DNA from 4 places in the Enterobacter sp. Taxon_2 genome. Region 3 is predicted to be linked to each of the others. Evidence: predicted binding sites of a transcription regulator. Region 3 holds the regulator's gene; each other region holds the start of a gene.

Region 1 (3,120 bases), 2.0 Mb from region 3:
AAATGCCAGCCGGTTTATACTGTGACGCGAAGTTATTACTTATACGCCAGAACGTAGTTAGCGGTGGCTTCAACCTGACCCGCAGTCGCGGTTTTGCCTGCAAGGACTTCCATTAACGCTTTGAAGTGCAGCGTCTGCGTGGTGGAGCCTGCCAGCAGATCAACTTCGTTAGCCGCACCCAGCGTAATGTTGGCTTCGGCATTATCCAGAAGACGAACGCCCACGTTCTGTGCGCCACTTGCGTAGGTGTTTGTCATCAGGCTGGTGTCGGTCGCGTCTGTTGCTGCGCTGGTGAAAGTAACATCGACTTTGGTAATTGGCGTGTCAGTCTCATCTGCCGGATCGTCAAGCTGGCAGTTTTCCAGGTTAATATCCACCGGAACAGCGGTAGACTTTTTGTTGGCGTTGATGACGGCCGTGGTCACTTCACCGAGATCGACTTCTTTATCAACGCTGTCTGGTGCAATGCTGCAAGGGGCATCAATGACTACACCTTTGAATTTGATTTTGCCTGAGCCCTGGTCGTCAGCAAAGGCAGAACCCGATACGATGGCAGCCATAGCAACGGCTAACAGAACTTTTTTACCCATATACATGAAAATATCCTTTTTCAAACGAATTCATACTCTGAATATTAATTTCAGAACGCACGTTGAGTATACGGGAGAGCGGTGGAGGGATGCGATTATCGTAGCTTAAAGCCATTTTAAGATTATATTAATATATAATTCATTTTGATTATAAGTAACGGCTTAAATTGACAATTTATATGGTGAGCTTAGATAGTATAATTATTGAATTTTATAAGTTTATTTCTATAAAATAATATTATTTATGAGGTGCGTATTTTTGACAACAGAATAGCGCATTTTTATCTCTATATTAACGTTTCGCAAACCTGCCTCCGTATGACACGGAGGCAGGTTAATGCTAACCGATACCCGCCGATTGTAATAACACCAGGCTAAATCCCATCACCGACATTCCGCACAGTACGCCATAGCTGGGGTTGTTATTGGGATCGATCTCTTTTGCCAGCGGCATGAGCTCATCGACGGAGAGCGCAACCATGATCCCGGCAACCGCGGCCATAATGGCAGCCATCACCACAGGGGAGACCAGACTTCCGAGGATCAACCAGGCCAGCACCCCTCCAAGGATTTCGGCCATCCCGGAAATACCTGCCCAGAACACCGCGGTGCGTTTCGAGCCCGTGGCGGCATATACCGGTCCGGCGACGGCCAGTCCTTCAGGAATATTGTGTAAGGCGACCGCCAGCGCGATGCCAAAGCCCATTTCCAGATTGCTGCTGGCCGTCACGTAGGTGGCGACCCCTTCCGGGAAATTATGCAGACTGATACCAAGCGTTAATAGCACGGCGGTACGCTTGATATTGCGCGGCATAGGCGTCACGTTTTTCTGCATTAAATCCTGCGGATGCGCGTGAGGCAGCACACGGTCGAGGGCAAAGTATCCCAGCAGGCCAAAGACAAACATGCCGTAACCCAGCAGCGGAGACATGCCTTCTGTGCCCAGCGCGGCAGGCAGCATCTCCATCAGGGAGATGAGCAGCATGATCCCGGCAGCAAAGCCCAGCGAGAAGGCCAGCACGCGGTTAGAGGGCTTTTGACCAAGTACGCCGAGGATCGCACCGATAAAGGTCGCAGCGCCCGCGAGTATGGTCAGGATCAAGGGGACTGACATGCATAACTCCTTGTGATAATGATTCTCATTAATATAAATGATTCATTTCTGGCAAAGCGAGGGGCGAACCCCGGCTTTACACATTCCTTACATTCAAATTTCCTGATGATGATCTTCACGCTTATCTGCGTTCATCTTTGCCGGATTGCGCGTAATGTAGCACCATTAAATTGACACCTTCTGTAAGGATATCATCATGACTTCTTCCCGTATGCCAGCCCTGTTTTTAGGCCACGGCAGCCCAATGAACGTTCTGGAAGACAACGTCTATACCCGTGCCTGGCGTCATCTGGGCGAGACGTTGCCGCGTCCAAAAGCGATTGTGGTGGTATCCGCGCACTGGTTCACCCGTGGAACGGGCGTGACCGCCATGGAAGCGCCAAAAACCATTCATGATTTTGGCGGCTTCCCGCAGGCGCTGTACGATACGCATTATCCTGCGCCGGGTTCGCCTGAACTGGCACAACAGCTGGTTGATTTACTGGCTCCCGTTCCGGTTACGCTGGATAAAGAAGCCTGGGGCTTTGACCACGGAGCCTGGGGCGTGCTGATTAAGATGTATCCGGATGCCGATATCCCAATGGTGCAGTTGAGCATCGACAGCACCAAACCTGCCGCCTGGCATCTGGAAATGGGCCGCAAGCTGGCAACCCTGCGTGATGAAGGCATCATGCTGGTGGCAAGCGGCAACGTGGTGCATAACCTGCGTACGGCGCGCTGGCACGGTGAAAACACGCCATATCCATGGGCGACCGCTTTTAATGACTACGTTAAAGCGAACCTGACGTGGCAGGGTCCGGCTGATGCGCATCCGCTGGTGAACTATCTGGATCATGAGGGCGGTTCGCTCTCTAACCCGACGCCGGAACACTTCCTGCCGCTGCTGTACGTGCTTGGCGCGTGGGACGGTCAGGAGCCGGTTACGATCCCGGTCGACGGGATTGAGATGGGGAGTCTGAGTATGCTGTCGGTGCAGGTGGGGTAATAAAAGCAAAACGGCAACTTCAGGTTGCCGTTTTTAGTGTGTGCACCCTCTCCCTGTGGGAGAGGGCTGGGGTGAGGGCATCAGGCCGCAGTCTTACTCCACAAAAATATGCGGATAGAACCGCGACAGATCCTGCGTGATCAGCGCGCGATCTTCGCGAATGCCAATCCCGGCCGGTTGATCGTTGATGAGCCAGCTGCCAATCAGCGTATAGCTGTCGCCAAATTTTGGCAGCTGCCAGAACTCCTGGACGATCATCCCTTCTTCGCCGTACGGCCCTTCAACCGCTTCCAGCGTCTTACCGTTTTCGATAATCGACACGTTCGCGCCTTCGCGGGAGAAGATCGGCTTAACGACGTATTTCTCCATCTGCGGGTAATCATCTTCCGCAAAATACGCGGGCAGCAGGTTAGGGTGATTCGGGAACATCT
Region 2 (3,120 bases), 1.7 Mb from region 3:
TATGCTGCGTGGTCAGGAATCCGAAGTAACTGGCGTTAAGATCCACGCTGAAGTTCCGCTGTCTGAAATGTTCGGATATGCAACTCAGCTGCGTTCTCTGACCAAAGGTCGTGCATCATACACCATGGAATTCCTGAAGTATGATGATGCGCCTAACAACGTTGCTCAGGCCGTTATTGAAGCCCGTGGTAAGTAATCCACAGGATTAAAACCTAAGTCCCGTGCTCTCTCCACAGGGGAGAGCACTATAGTAAGGAATATAGCCGTGTCTAAAGAAAAATTTGAACGTACAAAACCGCACGTCAACGTTGGTACTATCGGCCACGTTGACCATGGTAAAACTACCCTGACTGCTGCAATCACTACCGTTCTGGCTAAAACCTACGGTGGTTCTGCTCGTGCATTCGACCAGATCGATAACGCACCAGAAGAAAAAGCTCGTGGTATCACCATCAACACTTCCCACGTTGAATATGACACCCCGACTCGCCACTACGCACACGTAGACTGCCCAGGCCACGCCGACTATGTTAAAAACATGATCACCGGTGCTGCGCAGATGGACGGCGCGATCCTGGTTGTTGCTGCGACTGACGGCCCAATGCCTCAGACTCGTGAGCACATCCTGCTGGGTCGTCAGGTAGGCGTTCCTTTCATCATCGTGTTCCTGAACAAGTGCGACATGGTTGATGACGAAGAGCTGCTGGAACTGGTAGAGATGGAAGTTCGTGAACTGCTGTCTCAGTACGATTTCCCAGGCGACGATACCCCAATCGTTCGTGGTTCTGCTCTGAAAGCGCTGGAAGGCGAAGCTGAGTGGGAAGCGAAAATCATCGAACTGGCTGGCTTCCTGGATTCTTACATCCCAGAACCAGAGCGTGCGATTGACAAGCCATTCCTGCTGCCAATCGAAGACGTATTCTCCATCTCCGGTCGTGGTACCGTTGTTACCGGTCGTGTAGAGCGCGGTATCATCAAAGTTGGCGAAGAAGTTGAAATCGTTGGTATCAAAGAGACTGCGAAGTCTACCTGTACTGGCGTTGAAATGTTCCGCAAACTGCTGGACGAAGGCCGTGCTGGTGAGAACGTTGGTGTTCTGCTGCGTGGTATCAAACGTGAAGAAATCGAACGTGGTCAGGTTCTGGCGAAGCCAGGCTCAATCAAGCCACACACCAAGTTCGAATCTGAAGTGTACATCCTGTCCAAAGACGAAGGCGGCCGTCATACTCCGTTCTTCAAAGGCTACCGTCCACAGTTCTACTTCCGTACTACTGACGTGACCGGTACCATCGAACTGCCAGAAGGCGTTGAGATGGTAATGCCAGGCGACAACATCAAGATGGTTGTGACTCTGATCCACCCAATCGCGATGGACGACGGTCTGCGTTTCGCAATCCGTGAAGGCGGCCGTACCGTTGGCGCGGGCGTTGTTGCTAAAGTTCTGGGCTAATTAATTATCCCCGAATAAAAAAAGGACGCTTCGGCGTCCTTTTTTGTTTTCTGCCGCTCAGGCGTTGTCACAAAATTTCGCATTTTTTGCCTGCTCCCGCCCCGCATTCTGGCGTTTGTGCTATTGTAATCATAACCATTCTCACTTACACTTTGCGCATAATTTGAACGGGAGTTTCTATGTACGTTTGTTTATGTAATGGTGTAAGCGACAAAAAAATACGTCAGGCCGTTCGCCAGTTTCAGCCCCAGTCATTCCAGCAGCTTCGCAAATTTGTTCCGGTGGGAAATCAATGCGGTAAATGTGTACGTGCTGCGCGAGAGATCATGCAGGACGAACTGATGCAGATCCCGGAATACAAAGAGATCGCGTAAGCGCCCATCTTTTTTTTGACATCCCTGTAGCCCGATCTACGCTTCAATGAGTGGAAGCGGAGGGACTATATAATGAAAGGTGATGTTAAAATCATAAGTTATCTCAATAAATTATTGGGAAATGAGCTTGTCGCAATCAACCAGTATTTTCTTCACGCGAGAATGTTCAAAAACTGGGGACTCAAACGTTTAAACGACGTTGAGTACCATGAATCTATAGATGAGATGAAACACGCTGATAAATATATCGAGCGTATTTTATTCCTTGAAGGCATTCCAAACCTGCAGGATCTCGGCAAGCTGGGCATCGGAGAAGATGTCGAAGAGATGCTGCGTTCCGACCTCAGGCTGGAACTTGAAGGCGCTAAAGATCTCCGTGAAGCCATTGCCTATGCTGACAGCGTACATGACTACGTCAGCCGCGATATGATGATCCAGATCCTGGCCGATGAAGAAGGGCATATTGACTGGCTGGAAACAGAGCTGGATCTCATTGCTAAAATTGGCCTGCAGAACTACCTTCAGTCACAGATTAAAGTGGAAGAATAAGCAACGTCTTCCAGCCTACGCATAAACCCGCTGCTGCCAGAAATGGCCCAAAAGGCAGCGGGTTTTTTATTGCCTTCTTATCAGAGCGAATGAACGAAAAGACAAGAATGCAAAGAAGCGCCATCAGCGCCGCGAGTAACGCCAGCATTGGCAGTACGCACCAGCCATGCCATGCACCAAGCGCCGCCAGGTATTTCACATCGCCATATCCCATACCTTCACGCCGGCAGATAAACCAGTAGCCCCAGTAAATAACGGCAAAGCCAATATATCCAGCCATCGCACCCGCCACCGCGCTCGGCAGAAAATCAGGTTGGATACAGAGCTGGAAGAGCAGCCCAGCCCATAGCAGCGGGCAGAGAAATTTATCGGGAAGCAGACCGTAGCGAATATCGGCATGTACCAGTAAGGCAGTCAGTGAAAGATAGATCAGCAGAAAGGGGAGGGTGGTTAGCATGTAAAAGGCCTCAAACGGGTTTGAGCGCATAGTCGTTATAATCGGCCTGGCCGGCAATGCACAAAAAACGGAGATGCGTAGCGGCTCGAAACAAAGCATCGCCGCAGAATATATTGCATGAAATGTTGCGCGCTCTTACGCATCCTGCGCCTTTGGCGCTTAATTTCTAAACGGCACTTGCGTCTTGCCCAGATTTACGTATAATGCGCGGGCTTGTCGTAATTGACGGCGGGTTCAATCAGAACCAGAGTAGCTCATTTTGTTACTCAACAATGCTCCCAATTGGGGAG
Region 3 (3,120 bases):
GGACCAACGAGTACAAAGCGCCGTGGCATATCGAGATGGACAAGTTCTACCAGAACGATAAAAAAACCAAAGTCGATTACCTGCACTCGCTGGGCGCGAAATACGACTTCAAAAACGATCTGGTGCTTGAAGCGGCATTTGGTCAGGCACAAGGCTATATCGATCAGTACTTTGCCAAAGCCAGCTATAAGTTTGATGTCGCGGGTAGCCCGCTGAGTACCAGCTACCAGTTCTACGGTACGCGCGATAAAGTCAGTAACGGTGGGGTCAATGACATTTATGACGGCACCGCGTGGCTGCAGGCACTCACCTTCGGCTACAAGGTTGGCCAGGTTGATTTGCGTCTGGAAGGCACATGGGTGAAGGCGGAAGGGCAGCAGGGCTACTTCCTGCAGCGTATGACTCCGACCTACGCCTCCTCCAACGGCCGTCTTGATATCTGGTGGGATAACCGCTCAGACTTCAACGCCGACGGCGAGAAAGCGGTCTTCTTCGGTGCAATGTACGATCTGAAAAACTGGAACCTGCCTGGCTGGGCGGTGGGCGCTTCTTACGCTTACGCCTGGGACGCAAAACCTGCCGACATGGCAACACCGGATGCTTACTACGATCCAAACTATCGTCTGAAAGAGTCTTCCTACAGTCTGGATGCAATCTATACCCTGCAGGATGGCCGCGCGAAAGGCACGATGTTCAAACTGCACTTCACCCAGTATGACAACCACTCCGATATCCCGAGCTATGCGGGCGGTTACGGCAACATCTTCCAGGATGAACGTGACGTGAAATTCATGGTTATCGCCCCATTCACCATCTTCTGATAAACGCACCGGCGGGCTGAGTCCCGCCGGTATGGAGACTGTATATGATGAAAAAAATCGTAGTTGTCGCGTTGCTGGCATCAGGGCTGGTGGGGTGTGCTCAGACTCAGGCACCAAAAGAGGACTCCCGCCTGAAGGAGGCGTATAGCGCCTGCATTAATACTGCGGAAGGTTCGCCGGAGAAAATTGAAGCCTGCCAGAGCGTGCTAAACGTGCTGAAGAAAGAGAAAGCGCATGAGCAGTTCGCGACGCAGGAAAATGTCCGCGTAATGGATTACCAGGCCTGTATCCAGGCGCGTAAAACCGGCAACGATCAGGAAGTGGCGAAGCGTTGCGACCAGATTTGGAAAGAAATTCGAAGTAATAACAGTAAGTAACTCGTTGTTATCATGCCCGGTGGCGCTGCGCTACCGGGCATTTTTTTAGGCAAAAAAAAAGCCAACCTTACGGCTGGCTCAGAATATGAACACTTGTTTATTTCGCGTCGTGCGCGTGGTCGTCTTCGCGGCAATCGCCTTCAGCGCAATGACCGTAAAGGTACAGGCTGTGGTTGGTCAGGCGGATGCCATGACGCGCGGCGATTTCACGCTGGCGTGATTCGATGGAATCATCGCTGAATTCAATGACCTTGCCGCAATCGAGGCAGATCAGGTGATCGTGGTGCTGCTGCTGGGTCAGTTCGAAAACAGATTTACCGCCTTCAAAATTATGACGGGTAACAATGCCCGCGTCATCAAACTGGTTCAGCACGCGATAGACGGTAGCCAGCCCAATCTCTTCACCCATGTCGATAAGACGTTTATAAAGGTCTTCCGCACTGACATGGTGATTGTCTGGACCCTGAAGCACTTCAAGGATTTTTAACCGAGGAAGCGTAACTTTCAGGCCAGCCTTCTTTAATGCGGTATTGTTGTCAGTCATGCGGAATCTGTCCTGTTGCTAAACGATTCACTTCTGTAGGAAGTGACAGAAAATGCACCTGGGATAATGCGTCTCATTATAGAACTGCCATGGCTAAATGAAAACTGCAAGTCTCAGGCAAAATATGCTTATAAAAATGGGGTATCACCAACAAACTTGCTCAATGGAAAACCACATTTTATCAGGGAGACATTGTACAGGTCTGGGCGAAAAAGTTAAAAGATTGTAGCGATTAATTTAATCGGTTTGACCTGGGGCATGGGCGCAACCGCGGTTGCGCCGCGAAAAAATCAGGCGTTCAGAATATCGTCCAGGTGCAGTTCTTCACGGATCTGCTTCACCCACTTCTCAACACGCTCGGCGGTCAGTTCTGGCTGACGGTCTTCATCGATGGCCAGCCCCACGAAGTGATCGTCATCGGCCAGGCCTTTAGACGCTTCGAAGTGGTAACCGGCGGTCGGCCAGTGGCCTACAATAACCGCGCCATTCGGCTCAATGATGTCGCGGATGGTGCCCAGCGCGTCACAGAAGTATTCGGCGTAGTCTTCCTGATCGCCACAGCCAAACAGGGCGACCAGCTTACCGTTGAAGTCGACTTCTTCCAGCGTCGGGAAGAAATCATCCCAGTCGCACTGGGCTTCACCGTAGTACCAGGTTGGGATACCCAGCAGCAGAATGTCATAGCCTTCCAGATCTTCTTTGCTGCTCTTGGCGATGTCATGCACATCAGCAACGTCTTTACCGAGCTGTTTTTGAATGTTTTTTGCGATATTTTCGGTATTGCCGGTATCACTGCCAAAGAAAATGCCGATGATTGCCATGAGTAAAATAACCTCTTGAAACTTAATAGTATGGTGGCGCAATTCGGCCACGGATAAGGGCAATAATAGCAGAACTGGCAACCCTGCGGAAACAGCTATCGCGCAGGACTGCACTCTGTGCTACATGAAAAGGGTGATAAAGAGGATTTTCAGACTTATGCCTGGCCGCGTAACGTCTCAAGCTGCGCGATCAACATCTCTTCAATGAGTTCGCTGCGGCTGATATTTCGCGCGTCGGCCAGCTCGTTCAGCGCATCGACGGCGTCGGCGTTAAGCTTCAGTTCGACACGCTTAAGCCCACGATTTTTATCGCGTTTAAGCTGGTTGCGTTTATTGATACGCAGCTGTTCATCGCGCGAAAGCGGATTCGTCTTGGGTCGTCCCGGGCGACGCTCATTCGCGAACAGATCTAGTGTCGTACGGTCCGTTTGTTCTTTGGCCATGATTCTGAGACTTCGGGGGAAACACGCCGCCCTGCTAATGCCCGGGCGATAAGCGCGCCATCATACATCACCAAAAACGGCACGCCAACGACTGGACGCCTGCAGCCTTCCAGT
Region 4 (3,120 bases), 1.4 Mb from region 3:
CACCGCAAACGCCACGCCCAGCACGCGCGCCATACCGGCAAAATGGTCGCCCTCATAAAACGTGGTTGCCAGCGCCACGGAAAAAAGCAGCACTGTTGCCGCGTCCGAAAGCAGCGCCTGAGAGCGTTCTGACAGTGCCAGCCTGCTGCCCAGTTTCGCCCCGCCAAGACGCATCAGATACGTTCCCGCAGACAAAATGGCGATGCCGAGAATAAAAAACGTCATATTTCCCATTATTTTTTCCTCGCAGTAAGACCCAGTAAAGAGAGCAGCACCGGTAATCCTACCGGGGCAAACGGCACGGCAGCCAGTGAAAGCGCGGCCCCGCTGCAGGCGCGGATCAGCGTGGTACGGTTTTTAAATGCGGGAACCACCAGCGCCAGCAATATGGCCGGAAATACCGCGTCCAGGCCGATGGTTTCCGGGTCAGGTAACAGTTTGCCAACCATTGCGCCCAGCAGCGCACCGAGCGGCCAGACGATGGCGACGCCTAAGCCGCACAGCCAGTAGGCGGCCTTACGCTGCTCGGCGGTTTTTTGCGACAGGCCAAACACCACGCTTTCGTCGTTCATAATGTGGCAGCCCAACAGGCTCAGACCGCGTTTGCCTACCAGTTCACGCACCGTCACGCCAAACGGCACGTGCCGCGCGTTGACCAGCAACCCCGCGGCTGCGGCTGCCAGTGGGTTACCGCCGCTTGCCACAATGCCGATAAACATAAACTCTGACGCGCCCGCGAGTACGGTGATGGAGAGTACAAACGGTACCCAGACCGGGAAACCGTAGGCCATCGCCAGGGAGCCGTAGGACATCCCGACCACGCCCACCGCGAGGCAGACCAGGATAATTGCTTTTATGGTGTCGCCTTTCAGGCAAGAGAGATGATGCTTCATACAATTTTAGCCATATCGAACGTGTATCCATTATAATGAACGCAACGAAACTGATTTTCAAGACGAACGATTCGTTCGTTTTATAGAACAAGAGGCCGTTATATGACGCAGCCGATCAGCCTGATCGCCAAAAATCTGGTGCGAGAACGCCTGCGAACCGGGCTTTCACTGGCGGAAATTGCCCGTCGTGCCGGGATCGCAAAATCCACCCTTTCCCAGCTGGAGTCCGGCAACGGTAACCCTAGCCTGGAAACGCTGTGGTCGCTTTGCGTGGCGCTGGATATTCCTTTCGCCCGCCTGCTTGAGCCGCAGTTGCCGACCACACAGGTGATCCGCCGCGGTGAAGGGACGAAAGTGGTCGCCGGACAGGCTAATTACGAGGCTATTTTACTGGCCGCATGCCCCCCCGGCGCGCGCCGCGATGTGTATCTTCTGATGACCCAGCCGGGTGCAGACCGTATTTCCCAGCCGCATCCGCCAGGCTCGGTTGAGCATATCATTGTCACGCAGGGACGGGCGCTGGTTGGCCTGCTTGACGCGGCGGAAGAGCTCGGCGCAGGGGATTACATTTGTTATCCCGCCGACCAGCCGCACATCTTTAAGGCCCTGGAGCCAGACACTTACGCGCTGCTGGTGGCGGAACAAAACTAACCCGACAATGCTGTCGTCTTCGCGGCAGCATCTTCCGTTAACCTCCTGAGTGAATTACCCATTTTAGCTTTTGTCAGAATGTGAATAACCTTATAAAAACTACGGCATTGATAATCATTTTCAATATCATTTAATTAACTATAATGAACCAACTGCTTACGCGGCATTAACAGCTGTGCCGCCCGACAATAATGGAGAGGATTATGAGTTATACACTGCCATCCCTGCCGTATGCCTACGACGCACTGGAACCGCATTTCGACAAGCAGACGATGGAAATCCATCACACTAAACACCATCAGACCTATGTGAACAACGCGAACGCCGCGCTGGAAAGCCTGCCAGAGTTCGCTAACCTGCCTGTTGAAGAGCTGATCACCAAGCTGGACCAACTGCCAGCGGACAAGAAAACCGTTCTGCGTAACAACGCTGGCGGCCACGCTAACCACAGCCTGTTCTGGAAAGGCCTGAAAACCGGTACCACCCTGCAGGGCGACCTGAAAGCGGCTATCGAGCGCGACTTCGGTTCCGTGGACAACTTCAAAGCGGAATTCGAAAAAGCCGCTGCTACTCGTTTCGGCTCTGGCTGGGCGTGGCTGGTTCTGAAAGGTGACAAACTGGCGGTGGTTTCTACTGCTAACCAGGACTCCCCGCTGATGGGTGAAGCGATCTCTGGCGCATCCGGCTTCCCAATCCTGGGTCTGGACGTGTGGGAACACGCTTACTACCTGAAATTCCAGAACCGTCGCCCGGACTACATCAAAGCGTTCTGGGACGTGGTGAACTGGGACGAAGCTGCAGCACGTTTCGCCGCTAAAAAATAAGGTTGCGTTGACGCCTGTGAGAAGCGAGTCTTATGACTCGCTTTTTTTGTATCTGCGTAATGGAGGCAGCAATGCATTACCCGGTGAACGTGTTTACAGGCAAGGTAAGGGAGTACGACGGCAGTCGCCCGAGCGCCATCGCTAAAATTCAGGTCGACGGTGAGCTGACGCTTACCGACCTCGGGCTGGCGGGTGACGAGCAGGCCGAAAAGAAAATCCACGGCGGGCCCGAGCGCGCGCTGTGCCACTACCCGCGCGAGCACTATCAGCACTGGAAAGCCGAATTCCCCGAACAGGCGGATCTGTTTGTCGCGCCCGCGTTCGGTGAGAACCTCTCGACCGAAGGGCTGACCGAGCAAAACGTCTTTATCGGTGATATTTACCGCTGGGGCGATGCCCTGATTCAGGTGACGCAGCCTCGCTCGCCGTGCTTCAAGCTCAACTTCCATTTCGGCATTCATGACATGTCGGCTCAGATGCAAAACGCGGGTAAAACCGGCTGGCTGTACCGTGTGGTGCTGGCTGGGCAGGTTTCAGCGGACGCACCGCTTGAGCTGGCATCACGCCTGAGCGATGTGTCTGTTTATGACGCCTGCGCCATTGCCTGGCATATGCCGTTTGATGACGAACAGTATCACCGTCTGCTGTCAGCGGCGGGGTTGTCGACCAGCTGGACGCGCACCATGCAAAAACGGCGGCTCAGTAACAAAATTGAAGACAATGCCCGTCGGTTATGGGGTAAATAGGTTTCT

Evidence for each region. Region 3 encodes Fur, which represses iron uptake genes when iron is present. Its sites were predicted from a motif close to ATAATAATGAGAACNACTATCAA; they were not measured.
Region 1: the regulator Fur is predicted to act here: its motif matches at 1,717-1,739, upstream of zupT (zinc transporter ZupT).
Region 2: the regulator Fur is predicted to act here: its motif matches at 1,573-1,595, upstream of bfd (bacterioferritin-associated ferredoxin).
Region 4: the regulator Fur is predicted to act here: its motif matches at 1,652-1,674, upstream of sodA (superoxide dismutase [Mn]).

The regions. Positions count from the first base shown of each region.
Region 1 is NZ_CM178024.1:4,110,530-4,113,649, reverse strand. Features, by position in the region: gene AC4IC4_RS19475 (fimbrial protein) at 36-596, opposite strand; gene zupT (zinc transporter ZupT) at 931-1,704, opposite strand; gene ygiD (4,5-DOPA-extradiol-dioxygenase) at 1,901-2,689, shown strand; gene AC4IC4_RS19460 (glutathionylspermidine synthase family protein) at 2,783-3,120, opposite strand, start outside.
Region 2 is NZ_CM178024.1:4,396,856-4,399,975, reverse strand. Features, by position in the region: gene fusA (elongation factor G) at 1-196, shown strand, start outside; gene tuf (elongation factor Tu) at 266-1,450, shown strand; gene bfd (bacterioferritin-associated ferredoxin) at 1,630-1,824, shown strand; gene bfr (bacterioferritin) at 1,897-2,373, shown strand; gene AC4IC4_RS20980 (prepilin peptidase) at 2,357-2,830, opposite strand.
Region 3 is NZ_CM178024.1:1,289,827-1,292,946, forward strand. Features, by position in the region: gene chiP (chitoporin ChiP) at 1-821, shown strand, start outside; gene chiQ (ChiQ/YbfN family lipoprotein) at 869-1,198, shown strand; gene fur (ferric iron uptake transcriptional regulator) at 1,296-1,742, opposite strand; gene fldA (flavodoxin FldA) at 2,033-2,563, opposite strand; gene ybfE (LexA regulated protein) at 2,719-3,006, opposite strand.
Region 4 is NZ_CM178024.1:4,754,970-4,758,089, reverse strand. Features, by position in the region: gene AC4IC4_RS22600 (AzlD domain-containing protein) at 1-234, opposite strand, end outside; gene AC4IC4_RS22595 (AzlC family ABC transporter permease) at 234-893, opposite strand; gene AC4IC4_RS22590 (helix-turn-helix domain-containing protein) at 996-1,544, shown strand; gene sodA (superoxide dismutase [Mn]) at 1,748-2,368, shown strand; gene yiiM (6-hydroxyaminopurine reductase) at 2,440-3,114, shown strand.